DNA from 4 places in the Bacillus sp. KICET-3 genome. Region 3 is predicted to be linked to each of the others. Evidence: riboswitches for the same ligand, from Rfam matches in the RefSeq annotation. Region 3 holds a riboswitch; each other region holds the start of a gene.
The links. A riboswitch is a leader RNA that binds a small molecule or an ion and turns the genes downstream of it on or off. The one in region 3 is predicted to bind thiamine pyrophosphate.
Positions count from the first base shown of each region.

Region 1 (4,215 bases), 2.2 Mb from region 3:
TTTAATGACGCTGATCATTTCAACGATTTCGCTCGGGGTCGTCGTTCCGACCTTGAAGGAAGATCGTCTGATGAAGACGAACATCGGCCAGATTATTCTTCTTGTAGCGGTGATTGCCGATCTTGTAACAATGATTCTGTTGGCGGTCTTTGCCTCGATATATGGAGACGAAAGCAGCAATATGTGGCTGTTGATCATATTGTTTGCCGCAGGTGTCGTTCTTTATCTTTTCGGGAGAGTGTTTAAAAACCGCTCGTTTATTGAAGTCATGTCAAAAGGAACGATTCAAATCGGCACAAGGGCGATTTTTACCTTGATCATCGTGCTTGTGGCGCTTTCGGAATCGCTGGGCGCGGAAAATATCCTCGGCGCATTTCTGGCCGGTGTTCTCGTGTCACTGCTTTCTCCGAATAAAGAACTGGTCCAGCAGCTTGATTCATTCGGCTACGGCTTTTTGATTCCGATCTTTTTCGTGATGACGGGAGTCAAGCTTGACATTTGGTCATTATTTGAAAACCCGAAAATATTAATCATGATCCCGCTGTTATTTGTGGCGCTTTTGATCAGCAAGGTCGTTCCCGGGCTGTTTTTGAAGAAGTGGTATGATACAAAAACCGTGCTGGCTTCAGGATTTTTGCTGACGTCAACATTGTCTCTCGTTATTGCCGCGACTACGATCGGCGAACGGATCGGTGTCATAGACGCGCAAATGTCGGGCGCGCTTATTCTTGTGGCCGTGATCACCAGCATCATTACCCCGATCGGCTTCAAAAAGTTAATGCCGAAAGCGCAAAAGGACAAAGAGCAAAAAACGATCACCTTTATCGGCGCCAACCAAATGACGCTGCCGGTTACACTTGAGCTTTCTCCTGAAGAATACCATGTCAGAATTCTGCATGTGCATCAGGAAAAGAAAGAGGAAAAACTGTCAGAGTCCGTTTTTGATGTGGAGGTTTTGCCTGACTATGAGTTCGGAACACTTGAATCATACGGCGTTTTTGAGACGGACATTCTTGTTGTAGCGACGGGCAATGAAGAGCGGAATACCGGAATCGCGCTGTTTGCCAAAGAGCAAAACGTCGAAAGAATCATTGCGAGCGCTGGTTCGCCTGCAGCCGAGTCCGAATTGAAAGAAAACGGAATTGATACATTCTCCATCCTGTTATCAACGAAAACAATGCTTCGCGCACTAATTGAGGCTCCGGGTGTCATGAAGCTTTTGGCGAATCAGGATGCATCATTGTACCAGATCAATATGAACAATGAGAGGTTTGACGGAGTGCTGCTAAGGGAGTTCCCGTTTACGGGGGATGTCATTTTCGTCCGGATTTTCCGGGATGTTGACAGCCTGGTTCCCCACGGCGATACAAGGCTGCAAATGGGTGACAGGCTGATCGCCACGGGTTCGCGCGAATATATCGCGGAATTGAAAAAAACGCTTGAAGACTGATGCTTGACCATTTTCTATTTCGTGTTAAGATAAAAGTATAACTGAATGAAAAAGAAATGTTTTCCACTAGGGGAGTCCTTGATAAGGGCTGAGATAAAAGTGTGACTTTTAGACCCTCATAACCTGAACAGGTTCAAACCTGCGTAGGGAAGTGGCAAGGTATTTGATATGGTTGTTATATGCAAATTCCAAACCACTTTTCCTGCGGGGAAAGTGGTTTTTTCATTTTCTGAATTGAAGGAGGAGCCTCGAAATGAAGTTTTCAGAAGAATGCCGGAAAAGCGCTGCAGAATGGTGGGAGGGCAGCTTTGTCCATCCGTTTATCCAAGGAATTGGAGACGGCTCTTTGCCGGTCGACTGCTTTAAATACTATGTTCTCCAGGATTCCTATTATTTGACCCATTTTGCCAAGGTTCAATCCTTCGCCGCGGCGTATGCGGATGATCTGTATACAACGAGCCGGATGGCGGAGCATGCAAACGGAACTTATGAAGCAGAGCTTTCCCTGCACAGAAAATTCACCGAATTATTGGGGATTACGGAAGAGGAAAAGAATGCGTTCAAGCCGTCGCCCACTGCATATGCGTATACATCCCACATGTATCGTTCTGTGATGAGCGGGAATTTTGCGGAAATACTCGCCGCTTTGCTTCCTTGTTACTGGCTTTACTATGATGTCGGGGAAACGCTGAAAACGTGCAGCCCTGAGAATGACATTTACAAGGAGTGGATTGCGACATACGGAGGAGACTGGTTCAAAGAACTGGTGATCGAACAGGTCAATCGTTTTGACGAACTGGCTGAAAAAAGCACTGCCGGCATCCGTGCGAAAATGAAGGAAAACTTCGTCATTTCAAGCTATTATGAATACCAATTTTGGAATATGGCGCATAAAAAAGAGGGCTGGTCAAAAGGCGGGGTGGAACAGCTTGAGACTTCACGCGATCACCGATAACCGGCACACTTTGGAGGAGCTTGCAGCCAGCATCATATCGATAAAGGACATAGCCGACTTCATCCATATCAGAGAGAGGTCAAAAACGGTCCATGAATTGTCTGAATTAATTGAACGCCTGCTGGCAGGCGGAGTCGATAAACGGAAGCTCATCATCAATGACAGGGTGGATGTCGCCTTGTTTCACAATATACACCGCGTCCAGCTGCCTTCCCACGGTTTTTCGGTTAAATGTGTAAGAAATCGTTTCCCGCATTTGAAAATCGGAAAGTCCGTACACTCTGTTGAAGAGGCGGTGCAGGCTGAGAAAGAAGGAGCGGATTACGTACTGTTCGGCCATATTTTTCAAACAGACAGCAAAAAGGGGCTGTCAGAGAGGGGAACCGGCAGCCTGAAGGAGATCAAAAAAGCTGTCGCCATCCCCGTCATTGCCATCGGGGGAATAACCGAACATCGCCTTCCAGAGGTAAAGCAGGCCAACCCTGACGGCATCGCCGTGATGTCCGGGATTTTTTCAAAAGACCGGCCTGCTGAAGCGGCTGAACGACTTGCATGTCTTGTGAAGGGAGATCTATATGAAAAAGCGCTATGAAACGATCATCATCGGCGGAGGAATCATCGGTGCGTCGATTGCCTATCATCTTGCGAAAGCGGGAAAACAAACAGCGGTGTTTGAAAGCGGAGAAATCGGGAAGAAAGCGACCCGGGCGGCTGCCGGAATGCTCGGCGCCCATGCCGAATGCGATAAACCGGGCACATTTTTCGAGTTTGCGAGAGCCAGCCAGTCGGCGTATAAGCGGCTGGCCCCTGAATTGAAAAAAATAAGCGGCATCGACATCAACCGGCATGACGGGGGAATATTAAAACTCGCCTTTACTGAAAGCGACCGGGTGCGTCTTGCGGCAATGGCTGAGCTCGATTCGGCTGAATGGCTGACGGCCGAAGAAGTATTTGAAAAAGAGCCGCATGCCGCCAAAGGAATCATCGGCGCGAATTTTATCCGGGATGATGTTCATGTTGAGCCTCTTTCTGTTTGCAGGGCTTTCGCCAAAGGGGCAAAGCTGTTTGGCGCGGATATCTTTGAGCATGCCCCTGTTTTATCAGTCGAAGCGGCATCAGGGGGCGGAGTGCGCATAATGACGGCTTCAGGCGCCGTTGAGGCGGAGCACGCGGCAATCGCAAGCGGTGTGTGGAGCGGCGTCTTTTTTAAGCAGCTCGGTTTAAACAAAAGCTTTTATCCGGTAAAAGGCGAGTGTCTGTCTGTTTGGAATGACACCATTCCTTTAACAAGAACGCTTTACCATGATCATTGCTACATTGTTCCGCGCCGCAGCGGAAAGCTTGTCATCGGCGCCACAATGAAACACGGAGACTGGAATGACAAGCCTGACCTGAACGGAATCGAAGCGGTGGTCAAAAAGGCGAAAATGATGCTGCCCGAGATCGGCGGCATGAAAATCGATCAATGCTGGGCCGGGTTAAGGCCTGAAACAGAGGACGGCAATCCGTATATTGGCCGGCACCCTGAAAATGGCAGCGTTTTGTTTGCGGCGGGCCATTTCAGAAACGGCATCCTCCTGGCGCCAGCAACCGGTGAGATGATCACGGATATGATTGTGGGCCGGCCGGTCAATCCGGCCTGGGAAGAAGCGTTCAAAGTGGAGCGGAAGGAGGCTGTGCATAAGTGATTATTCAGCTGAATGGACGGAAAATAGACTGGAAGAATGACGGGGGAACGATTTATGACCTGCTCGCTTCTTATCAGCTGGAAAATCGGGTTGTCGTCGTAGAGAGAAACAGACAAATTATA
Region 1 is NZ_CP137345.1:1,372,276-1,376,490, forward strand. Features, by position in the region: gene R5H20_RS06850 (monovalent cation:proton antiporter family protein) at 1-1,450, shown strand, start outside; TPP riboswitch at 1,509-1,617, shown strand; gene tenA (thiaminase II) at 1,704-2,405, shown strand; gene tenI (thiazole tautomerase TenI) at 2,380-2,997, shown strand; gene thiO (glycine oxidase ThiO) at 2,981-4,093, shown strand; gene thiS (sulfur carrier protein ThiS) at 4,090-4,215, shown strand, end outside.
Region 1: it holds a riboswitch for thiamine pyrophosphate, as region 3 does, so the genes downstream of both, tenA (thiaminase II) here and thiT (energy-coupled thiamine transporter ThiT) in region 3, are expected to answer to the same signal.

Region 2 (4,215 bases), 870 kb from region 3:
CGCCTTGGTGGTCCCGAGTCTCAGTTTAAGATTGGGAAAATGAGTGCAACATAGTGATCGGTAAAAGCACATGAACCTCTGCAGGGGATATGTGCTTTTTAATTATTTAATATGCCTAATGGGAAAACATATTCATTTGGTGAAACAAACGATTTTAAAGGAGCTGCCAAGAGCTAACAAGCAAGCGTTAGACCTAATGCTTCGAGCGATTCCCATAGGTTGACATTGCTAAATAATTTATGTACATTGCAAGTAATAAAGTCAGTAATGAAGGAGTCAAAATGATTAAAGAAGAGAGATATCGGGCCATTCTTTCAATGCTGGATAAAAATCAGACAGTGGAAGTTGCAGAACTGGCAAAACAACTTGATGTAACAGAAATGACCATCCGCAGAGATTTGCAAGCGTTGGAAAACGAAGGGCTGCTCGTCCGTGTTCACGGCGGCGCCAAAAAAAGAGATTCCCATTACATAGAATTATCGCATCATCAAAAACGAGACATTAATGTTGAATTGAAAAAACATATCGGCAAGATTTGTGCGGATATGATCTCTGATTATGATACCGTTTTTATCGGTTCTGGTACGACCAGTGATTTTATCTTTGATTATTTGGGTGATAAGCATGTGAATGTTGTAACGAATTCGATCAATGTGTTCCAACGTGTTCAAAACATGCCGAACATCGATATTATTTTAACTGGCGGTCGTTATCGAAAAAAAACCGGAACTTTTTATGGGTACTTTGCGAACAGATTATTAACTGATATTAAAGTAAAAAAGGCTTTTATTGGTACGAATGGGATTTCCGGTACAAATATAACCACAGCTAATGAAGAGGAAGGCTATGGTTTGCAAATCGTGCTAAATAATGCAATTGAACGTTATATCCTTGCTGATAGTACGAAATTTACCATAGAGGCCTTTTTTACCTTTTATGATGTGAAAGACATAACAGGCATTATTACTGACAATCATATTAATCCGCATGTAGAGGCGTATTATAGCAAATATGCCAAAATGATAAAATGAATCCGAACAGATGATCATCATCTTTTTGCTCAGGAGCATGGAAAACTCTCTTCCTCATCATCGGAGCCGCCCTTTTTTAACAGTTTTCTTCCGCAGAGCGAGAGATAAGGTTGCGAACATTGAAGATGGCGGCTGTTTCACGGATAGATTACCTCTAGGCTATTGTTGCAGCATCCCTCCGAGATATTGATATCTACGAATCTATACATGAATGGCGCATGGCAAGACACCGTCGCATGAATCCCTTCAACATTCAAATTTAGCGGTAAAAAACTGCACTCCCGCTTAGAAGGTCTCTAACGATTGGAGTGCAGTTCGATTTAACACTCAGATTGGAGCGGCATTTAACAGTTGGTATCATTGGAAGGGGCAGTCAAAGGATGTTCCCGAAGTACAACCAGTTTCTGATGAGCTTTGCCGCTTTTCTTTGCCGGGCGGTTGTCTTTGCTGAAAGAGTAGAACAAATACACAGCCAGTGTCAAAATCAAGATAAACATCATCATATCGATCCCCTCCAAATAAAATTTGTTTTCTATATATTAGACGGATAAGCGCCCAAAAGGTTTCAGAAAATTTATAATTTTTATACAAAAATCACAAACTTCTTTAAAACTTCATGTGCCCAGGCTTAAAGAAAGCAAGGTTGACATGAGGTTCATTGATGTGTAGAGTAAAAGTTAATGTAATAGGAAGTCCACTAGGGGAGCCATAAAGCTGGCTGAGACAAGAGGTGATCTTGGACCCTTCGAACCTGATCTAGTTCATACTAGCGTAGGGAAGTGGAGTCGGTTTCTTTATGAGTTCATCATGCAAGCCGCTCCATTTTGGGGCGGCTTTTTTGTATAAGAGGCCGCTTTCCCCCCTTGTGCCTTCCCCTATCAGAATGAAGGAGGCTATCGATAATGAGTTTTTCAGCAGAACTTCGCCGTGAGGCAGATCCTATCTTTGAAGCAATTTTTCAGCATCCTTTCGTAAAAGGCCTGGCGTCAGGCGATCTGAAAAAGGAGCAGCTGATCCATTATGTTAAACAGGATTTTGAGTATTTGAATTCCTTTGTTCAAATCTATGGAATCGCGATTTCCAAATGCCAAAACCGCGAAGACATGGAGCTGTTCCATCAGCAGATTTCTTTTGTATTGAACAGCGAGGTGCATCCTCACAACAATCTTTGCCGGGTTGCAGGCGTGGCATATGAAGAGCTGCAAGGCTATCCCCTTGCACCATCGGCCCATCATTATATCCGTCATATGCTGACGGCGGCGCACGAAGGCACGCTCGGAGACATTTTAGCCGTTTTGCTTCCGTGTCCGTGGACATATTGGGAAATCGGCAAAAAGTTGCTGAAAGAGGTGCAGCCTGATCCGTCGCATCCATTTTATGACTGGATCCATTTTTACGGAGACAGAACCGATTCAATCACGACGGCATTTTGCGCCCGTTTGGATGAATGGGCGAAAGAGGCCCGCCAGACAGAAAAAGAGAACATGAAGGAGCTCTTTTTGTTAAGCTGCCAGCTCGAATATCAGTTTTGGGAGATGGCCTATACAGTTGAAGACTGGCCGGTTGAAATGGAGTCGGTGAGACGATGAACTGGAATATAAAAGAAGTGGTGATGACGGTTATATTGTCGGTCGCTTGCGGTGTCATTTATTTAGGCTGGTCTACGCTGTGGATTCCGGTCTCGGCGATTGTCGGGCCTGTGGGGGCAAACTTTATGTTTGGCATATGGGTGATTGCCAGCCCGATCGTTGCCTATATCATCCGCAAACCGGGAGCGGCGCTGATTGCCGAGACGGCAGCGGCGTCGGTTGAACTGCTGACAGGCAGCCATTTCGGGTTATCGGCGTTGTTAATCGGCGTGTTTCAGGGGGCCGGGGCGGAAATCGCTTTTGCCATCTTTCGCTATAAGCGCTATAACTTGTTTACACTCATGCTTTCCGGAGCGCTCGCGGCGTGTGGCAGCATGGCTTACAGTCTGATGGCAAACGGTTTTGGCTACTACACCACGCAAACGCTGATTCTCACATTTGTCATTCAAGTCATCAGCGGAATGATCCTGGGCGGCTGGCTTGCCAAAGCGGTGGTCGGGGCGCTTGCGAAAACAGGAGTTCTTGACCAGTATGACATGATGAAGGAACATCGGAAAAAGGATGAATCAAATGAATTCATATCTAGGATGCAGTAATCTTTCCGTACGCTTTTACCACCGTTCAGAAACGATCTTGGACCGTGTGAGCTTATCGATTGATAAAGGGGAGAAAGTGTTGATTCTCGGGCCGAGCGGAAGCGGAAAATCAACGTTGATTTCGGCGCTTTCCGGCATTATTCCCGATCACATTGAAGCTGAAGTCAGCGGCGAGGTAAATCGCAGGAAGAGTACGGGCGTGATGTTTCAGGATCCGGATTCGCAGTTTTGCATGCTTCATGTCGATGAAGAAATTGCCTTCAGTCTTGAGAACCGCTGTATTCCCCGCGAGGAAATGGATCAGATGATCTCCTCATTCATGGAGCAGGTCGGGCTGAATATCGACAAGAAAACACCGATTGAGGCATTGTCAGGCGGCATGAAGCAGCGGCTTGCTCTAGCTTGCCTTTTGGCGCTTGAACCGGAGGTGCTGTTTTTTGACGAGCCGACTGCACAGCTTGATCCGGCAAGCCGGAAAGACATATTTGCCCTATTGAAAGACGTCTCTGAAACAACCGGGCAGACGATGGTGTTTGTCGAGCATGTATTGGACGGCTGCATCGAATGGATGGACCGCGTCATCCTTTTAAGCGAAAACGGCCGAATCATCGGTGATGGAATACCGGAGGATATCCTCCGGCGTTTTCAGCGGCAAATGAAAGAGGCCGGCATTTGGCAGCCGAAGCTTTATCCGGCGGTATGGGAAGAAGTCGTTGAAGATGAGAACCACCCGCTTGCCGCCAAGTTCTCTGCCAAACTGAAAATAAAAGAGCTGTCGGAAAAAAACGGGACCCCGGACAGCGGGCCGTTGATCCGCACTGAAGATGCCGCGATCGGCTATCGCAAAAAAACCGTCGCAGACGGCATCAATCTTCAGATTCAAAAAGGCGCGTGGGTATCAGTCATCGGAAAGAACGGCAGCGGAAAAAGCACTTTTCTAAAAAGCTTGATTCGCTTAGAAGCCGTGAAAAAAGGCCGGATTTATGTGGAGGACCGCGA
Region 2 is NZ_CP137345.1:4,437,486-4,441,700, reverse strand. Features, by position in the region: gene lacD (tagatose-bisphosphate aldolase) at 1-29, shown strand, start outside; gene R5H20_RS22635 (DeoR/GlpR family DNA-binding transcription regulator) at 282-1,031, shown strand; gene R5H20_RS22630 (hypothetical protein) at 1,376-1,534, opposite strand; TPP riboswitch at 1,721-1,826, shown strand; gene tenA (thiaminase II) at 1,934-2,620, shown strand; gene R5H20_RS22620 (ECF transporter S component) at 2,617-3,216, shown strand; gene R5H20_RS22615 (ABC transporter ATP-binding protein) at 3,191-4,215, shown strand, end outside.
Region 2: it holds a riboswitch for thiamine pyrophosphate, as region 3 does, so the genes downstream of both, tenA (thiaminase II) here and thiT (energy-coupled thiamine transporter ThiT) in region 3, are expected to answer to the same signal.

Region 3 (4,215 bases):
CCGGCAGCAGAGGCTTTCGCAGCTCCGAAACAATCTGAGCTGAGCGGGTATCTTCAGGAAATAGGAATGACAGAAAAAGAATTGGATGCCTATTTACAAGATACATATGATGAAAGTCTGAAAGATTTTGAGTCAACTGAAGAGTTGAGGGATTTTTTAGGAGAGAGACTCAATCAAAAACGGCTTGCTTCGTATTTAAAAAGCTACGGCTTAAGTGAAAAAGAAGCGGTCGCTCTTCTCGTTGACAATGGCTATATGGAAAATGGACAAAACATCCTCGATGTTTTCATGTTCGAATATGAATTGGATGATGCGCTTTTTTCAATTACATATGATGAAGGAAGCGTGGAAATCAAAAATCCGTTTCAGGAGCTTGGCATAGATGATCAGGAATGGGAGGCGCTTACAGCACACCTTCGCAAAGTCCGTGAAAAAAATCCGAATCTTGAATTTGAGTTGATGGAGATCGGAGAGCGGCTTGAAGCAGTTGCCGATTTTGAGACGGTAAAAGAGCTGAAACCAAAAGATATCGCCCAAATCCTTTCTATATTACATGATCTTCAGCAAACGCTTGAGGTAAAAACGAAATATTATCTTGTCAAAGACGGAAAGAAAAAAGAAGTATCTTTGACGACGCTTGTCAGCGCGGATGAGCTGAAAGGGGCAAGTCTTCTTGTTGAAGTGTACGATCTTGCAGGAAATTTCGTACTGGACGCTTTGTTTACGCCTGACATGATTGGATCAGATTTGCTTCACCAAACCGGAACAAAAGTGAAGCAGACCAAAAACGCCGTTACACACGAGGCAAAAACGCATCGTGTGAAAAAGACGGTGAAAGGGGCTAAGCTTCCAAAAACCGCCGGTCACTATGCCGAATGGTCCATTTTTGGCTTTGCGCTGATGCTTGGCGGATTTTTTCTGCTTAGAAGGGTTCGCAAAACGGCATAAGCAAAGAAACTGCCCATTCTAAACCGATTTGGAATGGGCGTTTTTGAGAAGAGGTGAATGGATATGAAAGCGTCTCTTAAAAAAAGGATTGTATGGCTTTTTGCCATTGCGATGATCACGGGAGGACTGTATGTCGCAGCAGTCAATGTGTCTAAGCTTTTACAGGGCCGCGCCCTTGCTTCATCTCAGCAGCTGAAAGAAGAAAAGCCGGCTGTTCATGCTGAAAAAAAGCAAAAAACAGCGATTGAGCGGACATTTGAAAGCGGTGAAAAAATCGGCGACCTGGTCATTCCGAAAATCAATGCAAGGATTCCGATTTACCATGGAACAGACGAAGATGAGCTGCAAAAAGGAGTCGGCCATTTTGCCGGATCCGTGCTGCCTGGCGAAGATGACAACTCGGTTTTATCAGGACATCGCGACACCGTTTTTAGGAAGCTCGGCGAAGTCGGCAAGGGGGATAAGCTCATTGTAAAAGCTTCCTATGGAACTTTTACATATCGAGTGAAAAAGGTGCGGATCGTGGATGCGGATGACAGGACCGTCATCGTTCCAAAGCCGAGAGCCACACTGACTGTTTCCACATGCTATCCCTTTGACTTCATCGGTTCTGCCCCTGAGCGTTATGTATTGGTTGCCGATTTAATAAAAACGTAAAAACAGCGGAACCTAAAAAGGTGTCCGCTGTTTTTTTATCTTGTATTGACGCCCTGCCCCAGAAGCCTTGGCGCCGTCAGCAGCAACAGGCACAGCACGATTGTGCAAATGATGAAGGATGGAAGCATATATGTGCCATTATACGTTAAAGTATAAATCCAAACCGGCGTTCCTTTAGGCGTATAATTTGCGAAAAAGACCGCGCCGCTGATAACATGGGCGAAATACTTCAACCCGCTTCCAAGAAGGACGGCGAGCGTAACGTATGACACAAGCTTTCCTTTTTTTTCAGCCGCTGATGCATGTCTGATCGGTCCGGCGAATAAACCTCCGATTCCGGCGGCCGTTGGTGCGACAAAATAATCGAGAAGAAATTGAATGGGGTGAACCACGTAAAGGCCCCCGGTGACAAACTGGAGTAATCCGGCCAAAAATCCGGTAGTAAGCCCGGCCTTCAGCCCCCATCTGAAAGAAATCAAAAAGATCGGTATCATCATGACGGCGATTGAGCCGCCCTGCGGCATTTTTAAAAACATGCCTGAAGCCAAGTCCAATATGATCGCGATTCCTGTCATGATTGCAATTTCAATCAGCTGGACAAGTTGTTTTGATTGATTCATGGTAACCCTCACTTTTGATGAACAAAGGGATACTGGACTTCTTTCCCAATAAAAAAGCAATGCGGGGAAGGAGTAGGAAAGTTTCCACGCACTGCTTTGGATGCAATAAGTATGACTTTGCCACATCCCTACGCCAGCGTTAACTAACAGGTTCAAAGGGTCAGAACGATTCGTTCACTCTCAGCCTGAAGGCTCCCCTTGTGGTCATCAATGTTATTTAGTTATATTCTACTATACTAAAAAATAAAACGGACGACAAGCTTATTTTTCAAAATTTTTTGCTTAATTTCTCCAATATGTAGCAATGTGATCGGCTTTTCCTTTATAATAGAATTTATTCGTACGTACAAGTTGCAGTAAAGGGTTGATCTGATGAGCGAGCATACAAAATACAGCATGGTCAAAAACCAAATTAAATCATGGATATATGAGGGAAAGGTTAAGCCTGGAGAAAAAATTCATTCGGAAAATGAATTGATGAAGATTTTTGATGTCAGCAGACATACAATCCGGCAGGCGATAGGCGATTTGGTTCATGAAGGTCTTCTGTACAGGGAACAGGGGTCCGGGACATATTGCTCGCACCGTCTTAGGCCTTCTGAAAAAGGAAAGGAAAGACATAAAATGATCGGCGTCATCACGACATACCTGTCCGATTACATTTTTCCCTACATTATAAGAGGGATCGAATCGACGTTGTCGAGCGAGGGCTACACACTGATCGTAGCGAGCACGAATAATGACATTGAAAAAGAAAAGCAGTGTCTTGTCAACATGCTTGAAAAAGACATTGACGGATTGATCGTTGAACCGACGAAAACTGGAAGCTTCAATCCCAATTTAAATTACTATCTGACGCTGGAGCAGCATCACATCCCCTACCTGATGATCAATCAGTTCTACCAGGAATTGAACCCGCCCCATTTTATTTTGGATGATGAATACGGCGGTTTTATCGCGACTGACCATTTAATCAAGCTCGGCCATGAAAAGGTCTTCGGACTTTTTAAACAGGATGACATGCAGGGCGTCAACAGGATGAAAGGATTTATCCGCGCCTTTAGAGAAAACGGTCTGTCTTTTTATCCGGACATGGTCGTCACCTATACGACAGAGAACAAAGAAGAAAAGACGGTTTCTGAAGTCAGAAAACGTCTGTCTTCTTCCGAGCGTCCGACCGCCATCTTTTGCTATAATGATCAAATTGCTCTATTGGTGCTTGACGTGATCAGGGAATTCGGTTTGAAAGTTCCTGAAGACATTTCAATCGTCGGCTATGATGATTCACATTTAAGCCAGGCGTCGGAGGTGAAGCTGACGTCAGTGACCCATCCGAAGATGCAAATGGGAATTGAAGCAGCCAAATGGATGATCGCAAAAGTGGAAGGGCGAAACACGGATCAGCTGGAACATTCCACCGTGTACAAACCGGAGCTCGTTGTCAGACAATCGACCGCGAATGTAAAAAAGAGCTGAATTTATAGTTGGTAAAACTCTGCGACAAGTCAATAAGAAGAGGCTGGATCACTGTCTTGAGGTTGATCATCTTGACGGTGATCTTTTTTCCATCGTATAAATATGGAGCTTCACGATAATATAAATAAAAAAGTGACGGGGAGAAACATTAATAATGAATTGTTGACATATAATTTTTCTTGCGGTTTTATCTTTCGCCAAAGCTTTACCGGAAATCTTTCTGACAGTCCATTCTTTAAAACAGCCGACAACGTTACTTCTGCACCCTGAAATTCATACGTAAATCATGGAACCATAGGAAAGAGCGGTAAGTCGAACGGCAGGGACTTCACAAAAGCAGACTCAATGAATGCCTGATTAAACTTGAGTATTATTTTTTCAAAAAAACTATTGTGCGAAATGAAAATAGATGATATAGTAATGTTCGTCCCTAAAAAGACAGCTTTATAAAACAACTGCTTAAATATTTTTAAAAAAAGTTGTTGACATTCACTTTGCTAGAATGTTATATTAA
Region 3 is NZ_CP137345.1:3,564,734-3,568,948, reverse strand. Features, by position in the region: gene R5H20_RS18255 (processed acidic surface protein) at 1-948, shown strand, start outside; gene R5H20_RS18250 (class D sortase) at 1,060-1,605, shown strand; gene thiT (energy-coupled thiamine transporter ThiT) at 1,641-2,225, opposite strand; TPP riboswitch at 2,334-2,434, opposite strand; gene R5H20_RS18240 (GntR family transcriptional regulator) at 2,598-3,701, shown strand.

Region 4 (4,215 bases), 2.1 Mb from region 3:
GCTGTTCAATGAAGAGCAAGAAGTGAGAAGACTGGTTGAAACGGCTCATATGCATCGTGTATTCGTCATTATGTCCAATCATGATTTTGAAAAGACGCCGCCAGTGGAAGAAATCATTGCCCGCTTGCGCAAAGCCCAGGAATTAGGCGCTGATTTGCCCAAGATTGCGGTGATGCCTGAAACACCGGCTGATGTGCTGACATTGCTTGAGGCGACTCATACGATGAATGAACGCTATGCGGAGCGGCCGATTATTACGATGTCAATGGCCGGGACAGGTGTGATCAGCCGGCTGGCCGGAGAGGTGTTTGGTTCGGCGATGACGTTTGGCGTAGCCGAAAAGGCATCTGCACCAGGCCAAATCGCGGCGGCGGAGCTCAAGCAGATACTTGGCATTTTGCATCGCAATTGATAAATAGACAAAGGAGCCGTTCCAGCGGCTCCTTTTCCGTTTATCCGGCATTTTGCTCAATAATTGCCTGAAGCGATTGTTTCAGCGCTTCTGCATCTTTCAGCTCTGCTTCGTCAAACCGGACGCGGGCGAGCCTTTCGCCTTCATTATACATTTCTTCCAGCCAGCCTCTTAAACCTCTTGCGCGGCGGTCTGCCTCGATCATCATCTCCAGGCCGCTGTCATCTAAAAGAAAAACGAGCTCTAATTCGTCAAACAGGCGGCGGTAATGTTGTGCCACCGGAACAAATTCGAATTCCTGCACGAACGGCAGCCGCTGTTTGAAGTATGGCGCATGTTCACAGTCTGCTTCACGAAGCCGGAATCCGAGTTCTTCGACGGCTTTCAGCACAGCATCGATCCACGGGTGCGGTTTGACGATGATCGGGTCGTTATCCGATTTATCTATTCCCCCTTGAATATCGAGATCTGTAAATAAGAAAACGCCAGCTGCTTTCATCGATATCGGCGTATCAAGCGGCAGGTTGAATGAAAAAGAAAAATGCCGCTCCTCCCCGGGGCTGATTGTGAACGCTTCTGTTACGCGGTGGGATTTGATGGTGGCGGTTTTCCATTCCTTTTTATCATCTTTTACAACGGCATATTTCGCACTCAGCAATACTTCGATATACCTGATCTGCTGTTCGACATTGCCGCCTTTTACAGAAACGGTTCCTCTGATTTCCTCTCCCGGCAGGTAGGCATCTTTCTCCAAAACCGTATCGACCTTTGCCGACCCGATGCCCGCGCTAGCCGCAAGCTTTTTAAAAAATGACATATATTGATCTTCTCCTTCTGTTGAAATAAAGGCAATGTTTATACGCGTTTGATCGCTAAAAGGATTCATTTATTTCTGAATCGTTTTAACTTTCTCTTTTCATCGCTAAATCGATATGTTACCATAAAAACGAATTTAATAGCTTTACTAGGGGTGCCCTGTTTGGGCTGAGAGAGAAACAAGCGCGTTTCTTAACCCTTTGGACCTGATCTGGTTCGTACCAGCGTGGGGAAGTAAAAAAGGTGTTTGCAGAGACCGGGCGATGTATTGCGGCCATCTGCGGATATTTTACTGACTGTAAACCAGGTTCATGAACATGTGCCTGGTTTTTTTGTGCTGGTGCTGTTCTGGAGTTTCGTCCTGATCATTTTAAAAGAGGGGAAGGATCAAAACATGAAACATGAGTCAGTACAGCAAGCAAACATCTCGATTATGTCAAGCTTTTCAGGAAGCCGGAAGGTATATGTCGAGGGATCGCGGCCAGACATTCGAGTGCCGATGCGGGAAATCGCCCTGAGCCCTACGACGGGATCATTCGGCGAAGAAGAAAACGAGCCCGTCCGCGTGTATGACACGAGCGGCCCTTATACGGATGCAAATGAAACAGTCGATATTCATAAAGGGCTGAAGCCTTTGCGGGCGGATTGGATCAAAGAGCGCGGAGATACCGAGGAATACGAGGGCAGAGAAATCAAGCCTGAAGATAACGGCTATAAAAAACAGCATCAGGCGAATCACAGCTACCCGTGGCTAAAAAGAAAACCGCTTCGCGCCAAGCCAGGAAAAAATGTCACTCAGCTTCATTATGCGAGAAAGGGAATCATCACGCCTGAAATGGAATTCATCGCGATTCGCGAGCATGTTTCTCCTGAATTTGTCCGTGATGAGGTGGCAAGCGGGCGGGCGATCATCCCGTCAAATATCAACCATCCGGAAGGCGAGCCGATGATCATCGGCCGGAATTTCCACGTGAAAATCAATGCGAACATCGGAAATTCAGCCGTCACTTCTTCGATTGAAGAGGAAGTGGAAAAAATGACCTGGGCGATCCGCTGGGGAGCGGACACCATGATGGATCTGTCCACCGGAAAGGAGATCCACACAACAAGGGAATGGATCATCCGCAACTGTCCGGTGCCTGTCGGAACTGTGCCGATTTATCAGGCGCTTGAAAAAGTAAACGGGGTCGCTGAAGATTTGACATGGGAGATTTACCGCGACACATTGATTGAACAGGCTGAGCAAGGCGTCGATTATTTTACGATTCATGCCGGCGTCCTTCTCCGGTATGTGCCGTTGACAGCAAAACGCGTCACCGGAATCGTATCCCGGGGCGGGGCGATCATGGCGCAGTGGTGTTTGGCGCATCATGAAGAAAGCTTTCTTTATACACATTTTGAAGAAATATGCGAAATTATGAAAACCTACGATATCGCTTTTTCATTAGGAGACGGTCTTCGTCCCGGTTCGATTGCGGATGCGAATGATGAAGCGCAATTTGCTGAATTGGAAACGCTTGGCGAGCTGACGGAAATCGCCTGGAAGCATGACGTTCAGGTGATGATTGAAGGACCGGGGCATGTGCCGATGCACAAAATCAAAGAAAACGTCGATAAACAAATGGAGATTTGCAAAGAAGCCCCGTTCTATACATTGGGGCCGCTGACAACCGATATCGCCCCGGGCTATGATCATATTACTTCAGCGATCGGAGCGGCGATGATCGGCTGGTACGGAACGGCAATGCTTTGCTATGTGACGCCGAAAGAACATCTTGGACTGCCGAATAAAGACGATGTCCGCGAAGGTGTGATTACATATAAAATCGCGGCTCATGCGGCAGATCTCGCCAAAGGCCACCCCGGCGCGCAAATCCGCGATGATGCGCTGTCAAAGGCGCGCTTTGAATTCCGCTGGCGCGACCAGTTTAACCTCTCGCTTGATCCGGAACGAGCGCTTGAATACCATGATGAAACCTTGCCGGCCGAGGGTGCGAAAACGGCGCATTTTTGTTCAATGTGCGGGCCGAAGTTTTGCAGTATGAGAATTTCTCAGGACATTCGGGATTACGCCAAAGAAAACAATCTTGATGAAAAAGCGGCAATTGAAAAAGGAATGGAAGAGAAAGCAAAGGAATTTAAACAAGCAGGCAGCAAAATTTACAATTAAATACAAGCAATACGGCAGATGAAAGGGGAACCTTTCATCTGTTTTTTTATAAAATAGGGTTGACAGGTCGGAATTATATGAATTAGTATGTTATGTAATATTTCGGAACATTCCATCAGCGCTGATCGGTCAACCGAAGGCTCTTATCTCATTTGGGATATGAGCTTTTTTATTTTCAAATTGACAAAGAAAGCGGGGAACAAGATGTCTTTATCAATCCGAGTGAACGAAAAAGCGTTTGTAAACGGCGGCCGCAAAGCCAACGTTCTTCAAGATGTGAAGCTTTCGGTTGAAAACGGCGAATTTCTTACCGTCATTGGACCAAGCGGCTGTGGAAAAAGTACGCTGCTGAAAATCATCGCCGGCTTGGATGGGGATTATGACGGGCGCATCAGCATGAACGGCAGAGAAATAAAAGCGCCCGGGATTCAGCAAGGCTTTATCTTTCAAGAGCACCGGCTTTTTCCCTGGATGACGGTTGAGCAAAATATCGCCGCGGATTTAAGCCTCAAAGAACAGGCCATCCGTAAAAAAGTCGATGAATTGATTGAAACGGTCCGCCTGAAAGGCGCGGAGAAATTGTATCCGCGTGAGCTGTCCGGCGGAATGTCGCAAAGGGTCGCGATCGCCAGAGCATTGCTGAGGGAGCCGGACATTCTCTTGCTTGATGAGCCCTTTGGCGCCTTGGACGCTTTTACGAGAAAGCATCTTCAGGATGTACTGACAGAGATATGGAGAGAGAAGAACATGACGATGATCCTGGTGACCCATGACATTGACGAGTCTGTGTATTTAGCCAACCGGATTGCGGTTCTCA
Region 4 is NZ_CP137345.1:1,009,079-1,013,293, forward strand. Features, by position in the region: gene aroD (type I 3-dehydroquinate dehydratase) at 1-412, shown strand, start outside; gene R5H20_RS05005 (sporulation protein) at 453-1,229, opposite strand; TPP riboswitch at 1,369-1,478, shown strand; gene thiC (phosphomethylpyrimidine synthase ThiC) at 1,623-3,398, shown strand; gene R5H20_RS05015 (ABC transporter ATP-binding protein) at 3,603-4,215, shown strand, end outside.
Region 4: it holds a riboswitch for thiamine pyrophosphate, as region 3 does, so the genes downstream of both, thiC (phosphomethylpyrimidine synthase ThiC) here and thiT (energy-coupled thiamine transporter ThiT) in region 3, are expected to answer to the same signal.